DNA from 2 places in the Mesorhizobium captivum genome. Region 1 is predicted to be linked to the other one. Evidence: riboswitches for the same ligand, from Rfam matches in the RefSeq annotation. Region 1 holds a riboswitch; the other holds the start of a gene.
The links. A riboswitch is a leader RNA that binds a small molecule or an ion and turns the genes downstream of it on or off. The one in region 1 is predicted to bind cobalamin.
Positions count from the first base shown of each region.

Region 2: it holds a riboswitch for cobalamin, as region 1 does, so the genes downstream of both, metE (5-methyltetrahydropteroyltriglutamate--homocysteine S-methyltransferase) here and RFM40_RS17020 (DUF1636 family protein) in region 1, are expected to answer to the same signal.

Region 1 covers NZ_JAVIJB010000018.1:93,636-101,095, forward strand. Annotated here, with positions in the region: gene RFM40_RS17010 (cobaltochelatase subunit CobN) at 1-3,598, opposite strand, end outside; gene cobW (cobalamin biosynthesis protein CobW) at 3,616-4,653, opposite strand; gene RFM40_RS17020 (DUF1636 family protein) at 4,650-5,084, opposite strand; cobalamin riboswitch at 5,125-5,327, opposite strand; gene RFM40_RS17025 (winged helix-turn-helix domain-containing protein) at 5,335-6,555, opposite strand; gene RFM40_RS17030 (NADH-quinone oxidoreductase subunit A) at 6,892-7,257, shown strand; gene RFM40_RS17035 (NuoB/complex I 20 kDa subunit family protein) at 7,248-7,460, shown strand, end outside.
Region 2 covers NZ_JAVIJB010000062.1:17,220-24,679, forward strand. Annotated here, with positions in the region: gene RFM40_RS31245 (hypothetical protein) at 1-39, shown strand, start outside; partial or broken gene RFM40_RS31250 (TCP-1/cpn60 chaperonin family protein) at 260-1,164, opposite strand; gene RFM40_RS31255 (hypothetical protein) at 1,061-1,339, shown strand; gene metE (5-methyltetrahydropteroyltriglutamate--homocysteine S-methyltransferase) at 1,487-3,850, opposite strand; cobalamin riboswitch at 3,947-4,146, opposite strand; gene RFM40_RS31265 (adenosine kinase) at 4,703-5,695, opposite strand; gene RFM40_RS31270 (sterol desaturase family protein) at 6,432-7,289, opposite strand.

The sequences.
Region 1 (7,460 bases):
GGAGCGGATGCCAGAGGCCGCGACGCCGCGCGGCGAGGAGGCGCTCGGCGATGATCTTCGCGGCGGCAGGATTCTCGCGCAGCAGGAAGGCGCGCACGTCCGCGTCGCCAACATAGGCGTCATGCACTGCCTCGATCAGAGAGCCAGATATAGCATGCGTGGTTTCGGCGAAGCCGACGAGACGGTCGACCGTCTCGGCGAATTCCGAGGCGCCGCGCGGGCCGTGGCGCATCTGTCCGGCGATGAAGCGTGGGCTGACGGCGCGCGCCCGCACCACGCGTGACACGGCCTCGCCGACCGAACGCGGCTTCGGTTTGCCGGGATCGGTCGTGTCGAGCACGATGACGTCTGCATTGCGGCCGAGCGCGGCAAGGGCTGCCGAAAAACCGCCGATAAAGGCGACATCTGCCGAGCCTTCGAGGATGTCGCGCCCCGGATCGTCGCCGGTGTGGACAAGCAGATCGGCTTCGGCGATGCGGCCCTCGAAGGCGCCGGGGGCGGAAATCGCTTCGCCATCGGCGCCGCCATAGGCGTGCGAGGTGGCGTCGAGATAGGCGCGGCCGATCTCCTCGCGCGCGCCCCATTCGCCGCGCGACAGCAGATCCTCGACGCCAGCGCCATAGGTGCCGGGCGAGGTGCCGAAAATGCGGGGCCCGACCTTGCCAGCGGCTCGAGTCGCGGCTGCGAGGGGATTTTCCGATTCGTCCTCGTCGCGGCCGGCGACGGCGCTGGCGGCGGCGTCGATCAACGCGATCTGGGTCGGGAACATGTCGCGGAACAGGCCCGAGATGCGCCAGGTGACGTCGACGCGCGGGCGGCCGAGCGTTGCCGGCGGCAGCACCTCGATGCCGGTGACGCGGCCCGTCGCGGCGTCCCATTGCGGCCGGCAGCCCATCAGCGCAAGGCCTTGCGCGATCTCCTCGCCACCGGTGCGCAAAGAAGCCGACCCCCAGAGGTCGATGACCAGCGAGCGCGGCCAGTCGCCGTGGCTTTGCATGTAGCTGCGCACCACTTCCTCCGCCGCCGCCTGGCCAAGGTCATAGGCGGTCGGCGTCGGCATGGTGCGCGGGTCGGATGTGAAGAGGTTGCGGCCGGTGGGCAGCACGTCGGAGCGGCCGCGCGCCGGCGCGCCGGCGGGGCCAGCCTTGATGTGGCGGCCGTCGAGCGCCGCCAGCAGGGCAGCCTTTTCGGTCTCGGCGCTTTGCCGGCGCAGCAGATCGGCTTCGCCCTCCGGCGTGCGGCCATAGACATGCAGCCCGTCCTTGACGGCGAAATCCTTGAGGTCGCAGAGCCAGGCGTCGATGCGGCGCAGCGCCTCGTCCGGCGCATCGGTGCCAGCAACGCCGGCCTCGGCTGCCAGGCCGGATTTCTGCGCGGTTTCGACGATAAGCTTGGCCAGCCGATCGCGGCGGCGACGATCGAGCCCGTCGGCCTGGGCATATTCATCCACCAGCCGCTCGAGCTTCTGCTGTGCCTCATCCAGGCCGGCACCGGTCAGCGGCGGCGGCAGATGGCCGAGCGTCACGGCCGCAATACGGCGCTTGGCCTGCGCCGCCTCGCCGGGATTGGAGACGATGAAAGGATAGATGACCGGCAGCGAGCCGGTGACGATCTCGGGGAAGCACGTGTCGGAAAGTGCCACCGTCTTGCCCGGCAGCCATTCCAGCGTGCCGTGCGCGCCGACATGGACGATGGCGTGAACGCCGAGCGATTTCTGCAGCCAGAGCCCGAAGGCGATGAGCGCGTGGCGCGGTGGCAGCGTCGGGTCGTGGTAATCGGCGCGGCGGTCGGCGGAGCGTCCGCGATCAGGGGCCAGCGCCACGGTGACGTTGCCGAAGGTGGCGGCGCGGAAGGGGAATTTCGCAGATGTTGACGCTTGAACACCGCCCTCTGTCCTGCCGGACATGTCCCCCTCAAGGGGGGAGATCGCTCTTTTGTCTGCGCTTTCGCCAATCGCCAGTGCTGCAGGAATGGCGCCATCAGCGGAACTGCTAATCTCCCCCCTTGAGGGGGAGATGTCCGGCAGGACAGAGGGGCGCGCCTCGCGCAGTCCTATCTGGTCTTCCGTGCTACCCCAGGCAGCCTTGACTGCATCACGCACGCCTCCCGGCAGTTCCGTGGACAAGCGCAGGTAGTCTTCTAAGCTTAGCCCCTGTCCACCCACCTCCAGCGCATCCAGCAACTCACGCGGCGATTGCGGAATCCTCTCAACCGCATAGCCCTGTTCCTTCAGGTCATGCAGCATGGCGAGCACGCTCGACGGAACATCCAAGCCGACAGCATAGCCTGTACGTCCGGGCGCGCTCGGGTAGTCGGGGATCAGGATCGCCAGGTTGCGCTTGGCCCGCTCGGTCTGTTGCAGGCGAACGAACGCCGCGATGCGCTTGGCGACCTGCGCCACGCGGTCGGCTTCCGGCCTGTTGGCGAAGGCGCGGAAGGCCAGCGCCGGATCGGTTTCGACCTCGCCCTTGAAGGAAATCGCGCCGGCCAGAATGCGGCCGTCGAGCTCCGGCAGCACGACATGCATGGCGAGATCGGCGGGCGCCAGGCCGCGCTGGTTTTTTTCCCAGACCTCGCGCCGCGTCGTCGCGACGATGACCTGGAAGACGGGTACGCCGGCGCGGTCGAACAGGGTTTCGGCGCCGGGTTCTGCACCGGAGGCGAAAGCGGTGGCGGTGACGATCGCAGACGGGTTGAGTGCGGCGATGGCATTCTCGACGAAAGTCAGAGACGCCGGATCCTTGAGGCTGGAAAGGAAGATCGGCACCGGCGTTATGCCTTGCAGCCTCAACGCTTCGACCAGTGCGTCGATTGGCGCCACGTCTGCCGCGAGCAGCATCGAACGATAAAACAGGATCGGGATGACGGGCGCGGCGTTTCCCTCCCCCTTGAGGGGAGGGTGGCCCGAAGGGCCGGGAGGGGTCGGCACGACTGGGCTCAACGCCTCTTTCCGTGGTCGTTCTTCAGTGCGTCGGCGCGCGTCGCGGAGGACCCCACCCCCGGCCTGCGGCCGGACCCTCCCCTCGAGGGGGAGGGGGACCACGCCGCGCTTAGGCTGATAATACCCCGCCTTCGGCACATTCACCGGTTCCGCAACCGCCGCATCCGACCCCGCAAGCCGCGCCAGCCTTTGCACCAGCGCACTCATATTGGCCGGGCCGCCCTCGCGGAAATAGCCGAGCAGGGCGTCGAGCTCGGAGCGCGGCAGGGTCGAGCCTTCGATCAGGCGCTGATCCTCATCGTGGCTTTCGCCCGGCAGCAGCGCCAACTTGATGCTGCGCTCGCGGGCAATCGCCGCCAACTGGTCGCAGCCATAGCGCCACCAGTCATAGCCGCCGAGGATGCGGACCAGAACGACCTTGGCATGACGGGCAACGCTGTCGATCCAGAGGTCGACCGACATCGGATGGCGGAGGTCGCGAAGCGCCGCGAGACGCATTGACGGCAGGCGTTCCGCGTCCGCCTTCCAGGCCGCCGCCAGCCCGGCGAGGTCGCTGTCGGTGAAGGACAGGGCCACAACATCCGCAGGCGTCTGCCTGAGGTCGATCGGCTCGGCGAGGTCGTCGAGCGAAGCAGATGTCGTGGTGAGGATATGCATCGCTGTGCGGATTGCCTTTAGCCGGCGAGGATACGCTCGACCGCCGGGCGGTTAAGCCCCTTGAGGCCAATGACGACGAGCCGCGAGCGGCGCTCGTCCTCGGCCGTCCAGGCGCGGTCGTAATAGTGGTTGACGCGTGGGCCCACAGCCTGGAGCAGGAGCCGCATCGGCTTGCCGCCAACCTCGACGAAGCCTTTTACGCGCAGCACGTTTTCCTGCTCGGCGGCGAGAGCGACGCGCTTGGCCAGCTCATCCGGATTGGCGATCGACGGGATATCGATGACGAAGGAGTCAAAATCGTCATGCTCGTGGTCGAGCTCGTCATCGTGGTGGGTCTTGCGGTTTTCGATATCCTCCTCGACTGCGAGGCCGAGGCCGAGCAGCACCGACGGATCGACCTTGCCCTGCGCGGTCGGCACGACCTTCACGGCGCGCGCCACATGCTCGCCGATGACGGCGTTGGCGCGGGCCGCGCCGGCCGTGTCCATCAGATCGCTCTTCGATAGGATGATCAGGTCGGCGCAGGCGATCTGGTCCTCGAATACCTCTTCGACCGGATCGTCATGGTCGAGCGAGTCGTCGGCGGCGCGCTGCGCCTGCAGGGCGTCCATGTCGGAGGCGACGCGGCCGTCGGCCAGCGCCGGGCCGTCGACCACGGCGATGACCCCGTCGACCGTCACGCGGCTCTTCACGCTCGGCCACTGGAAAGCCTGGACAAGCGGCTTCGGCAAAGCGAGGCCGGAAGTCTCGATCAGGATGTGGTCGACCTTCGGCGTGCGCGACAGGATCTGGTCGAGCGCCGGCACGAAGTCATCGGCGACGGTGCAGCAGATGCAGCCATTGGCGAGCTCGACGATGTTTTCTTCCGGACAGGTGTCGACGCCGCAGCCTTTCAGGATCTCGCCGTCGATGCCGACATCGCCGAACTCGTTGACGATGATCGCCAGCCGCTTGCCCTTGGCATTTTCGAGCAGGTTGCGGATCAGCGTCGTCTTGCCGGCGCCGAGAAAGCCGGTGACGACGGTGCAGGGCACTCGGGAAACGGATGCGTTCATGATCGGTCCTTCAGGAGGTCGAGGGGAGGGATGCGGGCGACGAGGCCGCGCTTGAGGGAGTCGGGCCGGCCGCGCCAGGGGATGAGGCCGTCGGTGGAAGTTGCGAAGAGCTTTGCGCCGGCGACGAGGTCGGCGCCGCTCGTCGTGTCCAGATCGCCGAAGACGTAGCTCCAGCAGCCGTCGCGCAGAAGCGCAGCGCTGAGCCGGCGCTTGCAATTGCCAAGGCATTCGACGGTGTGGATGCGGATTTTTTCGCCCGATGCAGCGCGGCGCGTGTCCTCGGCCAGCAGGGCGCCAGCGCGCGGATGCGCGTCCGAACCAGTCTCGTCGCGGCAGGAGGAGCAGACGATAACGGTCACACCGGCCAAGGCGTCGTCGGGCTCGGACGGAATGTCCGCAATATTTGCCGGAAAACTGCCGTTGCGATCCAAAACCAGGCTCCTTGCCCGGAAAACCCGCCGGGCGATCGGATATTTTAAGTCTCGGACGGCAGGTCTCCTGGCTCGCGCTTCATCGCCTTGGCGCCGCCTTCCCGGGAACATCCCAGTGGTTTTCGGCTGAGGCTCGTCGCTTACAGTTGCGGGGACAGCCGCGGATTTAGGAAATTATCCCGCACCGCATTCCCTCTTAGCTCCTCCCTTTGCCGGGAGAAGACCGTCTGGCTCGGATTTAGGCTTACGGCTATGCGCCTGTCAACGCAGGGTGCGACGCCGAGATGTCGACCAGCGCCGGCCCGAGGTCGCCGGCCGGCGTCACTTCGATACGCTCCAGTCCGAGCCACGCCTGCATCTGCTTCAATTCTTCGAAGAGCTGCGCGACCGTTTCGGGCGGGGCCTCGGCCTCGGCATAGGCTGCGTGGACGCGCAAGATGCTTGCCGGGCGATCGGCCCTCAGATCGACGCGAGCGACGATCCGGTCGCCGAGGAGGAACGGCAGCACATAGTAGCCATATTGGCGCTTTTCTGCCGGCGTGTAGATCTCGATGCGGTAGCGGAAGCCGAACAGCTTTTCCGTGCGGGTGCGTTCGAAGACCACGGGATCGAACGGCGCGAGCAGGGCGCGGGCCTCGATCCGGCGCGGGAAACGGGCGTCCTTGTGGAGATAGGCGGTCTTGTCCCAGCCTTCGACTTTCACCGGCAGCAGCTCGCCCGTTTCGACCAGTTCCTCGATGCGGTCTTTGGTGTCGCCCGGCGCCAGGCGGAAATAGTCGCGCAGGTCGCCATAGGTGGCGATGCCATGGGCGCGGGCGGAAATGCGCAGCAATTCGCGATGCGCGTCCTCGACCGACGGGACAGGCAGATCGAGAACCGCCTGAGGCAGAACGCGCGCCGGCAGGTCGTAATAGCGCTCGAAGCCGCGCCGGTAGGCGGTGGTGATGCGCCCGGCCCAAAACAGCCATTCGAAGGCGTGCTTGGCCTCGCTCCAGCCCCACCAGCCGCCATTGCCCTTGTGGCCTTCGATGTCGGAAGCGGCGATCGGCCCGCGTTCGGCGACCTGCCGGTAGATCTCGTCGATCGTCTCCTTGCGCTCGTGGCCCCATTTGGCGAGGCCGAGATACATCTCCTCGCCCTGCTCGGCGCGCTGCATGCGCCAGCGCATCAGAGGGTAGGTCTCTACCGGAAGGAAGGACGCCTCGTGCGCCCAATATTCAAATACCGCGCGTTTGCGGGTGACCGCGGCATTGTCGAGCAGCGCAAGCCGGTAGGGGCCGAGACGCGAATAAAGCGGCATGTAGTGGGCGCGCACCACCGCGCTGACGGAATCGATCTGCAGCAGCCCGGTTCGGGAGAGCACGCGGGCGAGGTGGCGGCGGTTGGGCTCGCCGCCGGGGCGGGGGTCCGTGAAACCCTGCGCGGCAAGCGCAATGCGCCTGGCCATGCGAAGCGAGATTTTTTCCTTCATCAAGCTATCCTTGCCCCGATCTTTTGCCGGCATTTCCAGCCGGAGATTCCAGACATGCTAGCAGGCAAATGGCGGGAGATGTGTCAGGAGAGAAAAGTGGAGTAAAAAGTGAAGGAAATCAAACAGGAGCGGATCGGACCAGTTTCTTCCGATATGGCGTCCAGGGCGGGTTTTTGAACAACGTTTGACTTGCTTCGCCGAAACCGCTGCGCTAACCCTCGCCGCATCGCAGCATAGGGCCCTTAAAACGGTTCAGCGGGTTAAACTGTCACGCTTCCGCATTAGAGTCCGTTGCTGTAATCAAAGTGAACTGGCCCGCCAAAGGAAAGTCGCCGCATGAGCGCACTCCTAAGTTCGTATCTGCCCATCGTCCTGTTCATCGCAGTGGCGATGGTCGTTGGTCTCGCGCTTATCGTCGCGCCTTTCCTGGTGGCCTACCGCAATCCCGACCCGGAAAAGCTTTCCGCCTATGAATGCGGGTTCAACTCGTTCGACGACGCCCGCATGAAGTTCGACATCCGCTTCTACCTGGTGTCGATCCTGTTCATCATCTTCGATCTCGAGGTTGCCTTCCTGTTCCCATGGGCGGTGTCCTTCTCCAAGGTCGGCATGCTCGGCTTCTGGTCGATGATGGTGTTTCTCGCGGTGCTGACCATCGGCTTTGCCTATGAATGGAAAAAAGGAGCGCTGGAATGGGATTGAACGACAGTTCAGGCACCCTCGTCGCGCCGAAGCCCAAGGGCATCATCGACCCCAACACCGGCAGGCCGGTGGGGGAGGACGATCCCTTCTTCCTCGAAATCAACAACGAGCTGGCCGACAAGGGTTTTCTTGTCACTTCCACTGAAGCGCTGATCACCTGGGCGCGTAGCGGCTCGCTGATGTTCATGACCTTCGGCCTCGCC
Region 2 (7,460 bases), on a different contig from region 1:
GAAGAAACGGTATTCGCGATCACTGAAAAACATCCGTGAAGTCGGATTGCCGCTGTATTTGGCGCCCGCGCGCCTGGAGACCGCCGCGAGCGGCCATGGCGTGGCGCGCCTATGGACATTGGCGTTGATTTTTTGACGCCCGTGATGCGGAATCGTAAAAAACCGCCCGGCGATCCTGAGTGACTTCGCCGTCCAACGCGAGCGGACCTCACGTTCGCTTTATCAGGTCGCCACCCTCCAGCATATGCCGGAGGTGCCACTAATCATGTCGAGATTGCCGGTTTGCTCGATCCCTACTTTGCTCGCCATGAAAGTTATAATGCGCGGAAGAGGGCGGCATCGCTGCCATGCCGCCGCCGGGCATACCGCCCGGCATGCCGCCGCTCCTTCTTCGGAGCTTCGGCGATCATGGCTCCGGTGGTGACGAGCAGGCCGGCGACCGAGGTCGCGTCCTGGAGAGCCGCGCGAACGACTTTCATCGATAGACAATGCCCATGCCGATCATGTCATCATGCTCGCCAGTCTGGGCGTTGAAGCCAAACGTCGCCTCCCCTGTTATCGAGGATCTTGCCGGCGACGATCGAAGCTTCGGCGCCTGCATTCGAAGCGATCTGGCGGGCCGGAGCCTGCAGCGCACGACGCACTATTGCCACGCCCGCGTTTTGCTCGGCATTGGCGCCCGTGACGGTAATGGCCAGCGAAGCCCGCAGCAAAGCCACGCCGCCTCCCGCAACAATGCCTTCTACAGCCGCGTATCAGCAACGGCTTGCCTGACTGCACGACGCACGACGGCCTCAAGCACCGAAAGAAGTGCCTACAGATTGCTGAGCTTCTTCTCGTGGATCAGCACATACGGCTCGTGACGAAATAGGGCGAGAAATAACCGCGGTCGAATTGCATGCCTCGACGACCTCCAGCTCGGTCTCAGCGGTCTTGGCTTCTTCGACGGTGATGACGCCCTCGTTGCCGACCTTCTGCATCGCTTCGGCGATCATGGCGCCGACCGACTCGTCGCCATTGGCCCAAATCGTGCCGACCTGGGCGACTTCCCTCGGAGGTCGTGATCTTCTTAGCAGCCTTGCCGAGCGCCGCGACGACTTCGCTGACGGCGAGGTCGATGCCGCGCTTGAGGTCCATCGGGTTCCTGCCGGCAGCTACCGCCTTGGTCCTTCGCGGTTGTGGTGCCGTCGCCGGCCATCGGCTGAACATCGGTTCAAAAATTGGTAACAGTGAACACGGAATGAAGCGCCCCACGTTGGAGCGTCGCGCGTTCGAAGGTTGGTTCGCCCAGGATCAGCGGCTGCTACAAATCCAATGGATGGAAAAGAATGGCTCATGACAGCGCCTCACGGCAAGCACCATGATGAACATGCTTCCACAACGCGATCAGAACTTTTCTCCCGAACGGCTTTGATGCCAGCTTGCCAGGCAAATGTGTCGGGCAAAGGCACCCGTCCGCGGCCGCTGCTGCTCGCGCGTTTGCGGGTCACAGGAGTCGCGCGAGCTCGGCCTGCTGTTTCTCCCGCAGCGCGCATGCTGCCGCAACCATGTTAATGAGGGCAGGGCGGACTTCCTCCCATTTGCGAGTTTTGAGGCCGCAGTCGGGGTTTACCCAAAGTTGACCATCAGACAAGCGCTCGCGAGCAAGCATGAGGAGGGCCGAAATCTCGGCGACTTCAGGAACGCGCGGTGAGTGGATGTCATAGACTCCGGGACCGATTTCGTTCGGATATTTAGAGCTCGTAAAGACGTCCAACAGTTCCATTGCCGAGCGAGATGTCTCAATCGAAATTACATCCGCGTCCAGCTCAGCGATCGCGTCGATGATCTCGTTGAACTCCGAATAGCACATGTGGGTATGGATCTGAGTCGAGTCCTTTACACCTGTTGAAGCGATCCGGAAGCATTCGACCGACCAGTCAAGATAGACCTTCCAGTCGCACTTGCGCAGCGGCAAGCCTTCGCGAAACGCGGCCTCGTCGATCTGGATCATCCTTGCGCCGGATCTTTCGAGGTCCGTCACTTCATCGCGAATAGCGAGCGCGATCTGGCGGCAGACCTCGGAGCGGGGTACGTCGTCGCGAACAAAAGACCAATTGAGAATGGTCACTGGGCCTGTAAGCATTCCCTTGACAGGCTTTTGCGTAAGCGACTGGGCGAATTGCCACCAGCGCACCGTCATCGGATTGGCGCGCGATACGTCGCCGAAGATGATGGGGGGACGCACGTAGCGCGACCCATAACTCTGCACCCAGGCATGTTCGGTGAAGGCGAAGCCGGAAAGTTGCTCGCCGAAATGCTGTACCATGTCGTTTCGTTCGAACTCCCCATGCACCAGCACGTCCAGCCCGATCTCCTCCTGCAAGCGAATCGCAGCCTCGATCTCCTTCTTCAGAAAGGTTTCGTAATCGACATAGCTGAGCTGGCCCTTCGCGTGAGCGGAACGCGCCTTGCGCACCTGAGGCGTCTGCGGAAAGGATCCAATGGTCGTCGTCGGGAACGGCGGCAGGCCGAGCGTGCGGGCCTGGACCCTGGAACGCTCGGCAAATGCGCTCTTTCGTTGCTTCATAGCACCGTTGATGTCGGCGATCCGCCCTTCAACGAGCGGGTCATGGACCTTCGTGGATGTTGCGCGAGTCGCGGCAGCCTCGTCAGAGGCTTTCAACTCACCAGCCACGGCATCTCTACCTTGGGACAAGGCCCGAGCCAGGATGACCAGTTCGTCGGTCTTCTGGGCCGCGAACGCGAGCCAGGACCTGATGTTCGCATCCAGTACCGTCTCCATACGCAAGTCTATCGGCACATGCAGCATCGAGCACGAAGGCGCGATCTCGACTCGATCCAAGGGCCAGCCCGCGACGATCGGCTTGATGCGGTCGAGAATGGCAGTGAGGTTCGCGCGCCAGACGTTGCGGCCATTGATCAAGCCAAGCGATAATACCAGATCCTTAGGCGCGAGCCGACCAGCCATCTCCAACTGTTCGGGAGCACGCGAGAGATCAAGATGCAGGCCCGCCACAGGCAGCGATATCGCCGTCTCGAGATTGTCCCCCAGCGGCCCGAAATAGGTAGCCAGCATGATCTTCAGCTCGGGCGCGGCCTTCGACAGCTGCCCATAGGCAAATTCAAGTGCGGCTCGTTCGTTCGGGTTTAGGTCGAGCACAAGCGCTGGTTCATCGATCTGCATCCAATCGGCTCCCGAGAATTTCAACCTCCGCAGGAGTTGCTCGTAGACGGGCAGAAGTCGCGGCAGGAGCGCGAGGGGATTGAAACCTTCGACAGGTGACTTCGCCAGCTTGAGAAAAGTGACCGGTCCAAGCATGACCGGGCGTGTATGAATGCCCAAGGCTTTAGCCTCGAGGAAGTAATCAACCGGTTTGGTCGACGAGAGTGTGAACGCCTGATCGTCGTCAAGTTCCGGCACAATGTAATGATAGTTGGTGTCGAACCATTTGGTCATTTCCATCGCGGTTAGGGCAGGGCTAGCCGCAGGCTCCCGACCAGAGTCGCGATTGCCCGTCTGACCTTGGTTGCCGCGGGCCATGGCGAAATAGATGTCGAGTGGGACCTCGCCGCCATTCCATGCGTAGCGGGACGGCACGGCGCCGACAATGGCGGCGGTGTCGAGTACATGGTCGTAGAGCGAGAAGTCGTTCGACGGGATTTTCGACACACCGCGATCGCGCTGCTCCTCCCAGCTCGCGGCACGCAGCGCCTTTGCCGTCGCGAGAAGCTCGGCAGCGCATGATTTTCCGGACCAATAGCTTTCAAGCGCGAATTTCAATTCTCGCCTGCGACCGATACGCGGCACACCAAGCGTTGCTACAGGAATTTGTTGAGAGAGAGTCATGCGATACCCCGATGGTTGGGGCGTGGGGGACAACGAAGGCGCCAGTAGGCCGGTACGAACGCCGGGCTGCAGCGGCCACCGAGACACCCCGCCCGTGGACAATAGTTCGCCGTGGCAGGTCTCCTGGCTCGGGGGTCATAGCCTCTACCCGTCTTCCCGAGGCTGTTCGCCTCAGTGACATGAGTGGGGTCGGCTCGCCTCTAACAGTTGCGGGGGCAGCGCCGGCATCTCACCGGCTTCCCTCTTAGCTCCGCTGCGGCAGCGCCGTACGGAGAACCATGGCTTGGACACAATCACAGCAGTCAGCTCTTTTGTCAATATCGCATAAAGAAATGTTTATGTCATTATGTGAACGCACTTTGTACTTTCGGGGTGATTTCCAAGTCGCGTAGAGGACGAACTTTTCGATCGTTTCGGCACGCGGTAAGTGAGATTGGCTACATGAAGCCAGACTTTGGCCGCTGCAGGTGACAGGGCCAAATTGACAAAGGGCGCTGTGCAGAACCGTGCCAGACGGCGGCTCGGCCGTTCGGCCCGGCTGCGCAAGAGTTGTGAGCCGGGCCTTTGGTCGGACCGATTGGGGCGCGAGGCAGGGTGGCGCGCCAGCAGAACTGCGAGGCTAGTCGCATGCTGCAGTACGCGAATGTGGGCGTCCGCGCGCCGACTGATATCAAGATCACCTGAAACTGCCACCGGTAAGTGGCGCCAACCCGTTTCCGAGTTCCGGCAACTAGACCAGAAGCGCCAAGGGGAAAACCGCCCTCAACGGGATGCACATGCGACATTTTGATTTGCCCGCGCTTTCCTAAACAGATTTCACTAGGAGGAAGGAAGCTAGTCCTTGGACCGCCCCTACAGCAGCCCTGCCTGTTCGGCCTCGCGGCGCAAGTTCTGGCGCGGCCGCGGGCCAATCTGCTGAATCACCAGCCCGGCCGCCAGCGAGCCGAGATGGCCGCAGTCCTGAAGGCTGCGGCCGCTCGTATAGCCGTAGAGGAAGCCGGCCGCGTAGAGGTCGCCGGCGCCGGTCGTGTCGACCAGCTCCTTGATCTTCGTTGCCTCGATGGTGACGGTCTCGTCGCCGCGCACGATCACCGAGCCTTTTTCCGAGCGGGTGACGGCGGCTATTCTGCAATCCTTGCGGATGGCGGCGAGCGCTTCATCGAAGGAAGCGGTCTGGTAAAGCGATTTGATCTCGTGGCTGTTGGCAAAGACGATGTCGACGGTGCCCGAACGCATCAGATCCAGGAACTCGTCGCGGTAGCGGTCGACGCAGAAGGAATCCGACAGCGTCATCGACACTTCCCTGCCGGCGGCATGCGCGAGCCGCGCGGTCTGCCGGATCGCTTCCTTGGCGCGCGGCGGATCCCACAGATAGCCTTCGAAATAGGTGACCTTGGCGCCGGCGGCCTTGTCGGCCTCGACGTCCTCCGGCCCGAGTTCGATGCAGGCGCCGAGATAGGTGTTCATCGAACGCTCGCCGTCCGGCGTGACGAAGATCATCGAGCGCGCCGTCGGCGGCTCGCCATGGAGCGGCCTGGTGTCGAAGGCCACACCCTGGGCATGGATGTCGTGCGTGTAGATGTCGCCGAGCGCGTCGTTCGACACCTTGCCGAAGAAGGCGGCGCGGCCGCCAAAGCTCGCCACGCCCGCCGCCGTGTTGCCGGCGCTGCCGCCGGAAGCCTCGATCGCCGGCCCCATGCGGCTGTAGAGCAGTTCGGCGCGCCGGGTGTCGATGAGGTTCATCGCCCCCTTGATGATGCCGTTGGTTTCGAGGAAGGCCTCGTCGCACTGCGCGATGATATCGACAATAGCATTGCCGATGCAAAGCACGTCGTATTCCGGCATCGATATCTCCAACGACTGCCGGCTTTTTGCCACGCCGGCCGGGCGAGATCAGTTGGGATGGGCTTTCCGCATGCCAATCTACTCGGCACGAGTCTCGCGGCGCTGCGACCATTGCATCGCACGCCGTAAGTGCCAGCCTATCCCAGGTAGACTCAGGCTCTTCGCACCCGAAGTGCTCATAGGTCGCGGCTTTGTGACCGGAAATACATGCACCCGGCTTGACCTCGCTGACCTCAAACAGCCTTTGGGAGTCCTACCATTTTTAGCGATTTGGTGTTGCAAAGCCTCTGTGAATTTTCTGGAAGGAGCTGTTACAACGCTCAACCGAAACGCAACGCTATGCCGGAGACGATCCGAGGTGGTAGCGCGCTGATGGTGCCGCGCCACAGGGCGGTGCAAAACGGCTATTTGACCGGTTTGCACTCCGCCGTCTGACTGGTCTCAGTTGATTAACCGTGTCGTGAAGCAGATAACAGGTGCTCACCCTTGCTCCGTTAGACAGAGCGCGAGGCCCGAGAGGAATTGCTGGCTTGACGGTGCAGCGCCGGCGCGTCCATTTCCGGTCAATCTCGCCAACGCGGCAGCGCGATAGGAAAATTCCCTACTCTGCTGCCGCTCAGGCGCAACAGTCCTTGTTAGGCGGAGGCTCGTCGGGCGTCTGTGGGATATTCCAGATATGCACCATCGATGGCTTTCTGGCCTCGACAGTCAGATTGAGGCGTAAGCCTTCAGTCGTCTAATCCCTGGCCTCCACAGCATTTCCGACCTTGGGTTTACGCCAGCGACGTCGATCAAATGGGAACATAATGTAATCCCGCACGGTCAGCGGCTCGGGCTGGTTTCGCATGCCAACCTCCGGCCACTCATTCTTTTTTGGCCAGTATGCCGTTAGAAAAACCGTATCCCAAAGGGTTGTGAAAAACCCATAGTTTCGGTGCCGGTGATGCGCTTCCATCGAGTGGTGGATGCGGTGGAATTTGTTGTCGCCAATGATGTATCGAAGCGGCCCAAGATTGATGCGGGTACTGGAGTGCGAAAGATGGGCCTGGAACGTAATCAGCGTCATGGCAACGATGGGCACCACGCCAGATTCAAAATGAATCAGAGCGAGTGGCAGTGCTACCAGCGCTGCGTAAACGAGGGGTTCAGAGATGTGATGATTGCAATTCCATGCCGTCAATTCGCGGATCGAATGGTGCGTAGCGTGAAGCCGCCAGAGGAATGGAACAGCATGCTGAGCGCGGTGCATCCAATAGTAAAAGAAATCGCCAGCAATCGCGACTAAAACCCCGGAAAGGACCGCCAATCCACTGCTGACGATTGCGTTGTCAGAGTGGAGCAAGGTTGCGAAATTGATCGTTACCAGCGGCTTTACACCAAGCCAGGCCAGACCAACAGCGAAGAAGTGCCAAACAAACGCACCCAATCCGAGCCGAATAAGCCAATTCCGCACGCCTCGAGCGTATGAGGCAAGACTGTATCGATAGGCCGGGAAGGTGAACTCCAGCGCGGCGCAGATAGTGGCGAAGACCACCACCAGCTCGAGCGAGTTCACGAAGATCTGCGATATATGATTAAAATCGAGAATTTGCATTTGTTTGCTCCGGCGAATCGTTCAAGCTGCGCCAGCTTCAGGTCGGAACATCGAGGCAGTCATTTTCGTCATCAGGGCGAATCCAATGGTTGATAGATCTCCGGCGCGGCCCGATAAATTCGAGGTCGGCACCCGAATTTGTATCCGCGCAGAAAGTACCAATTGCACATA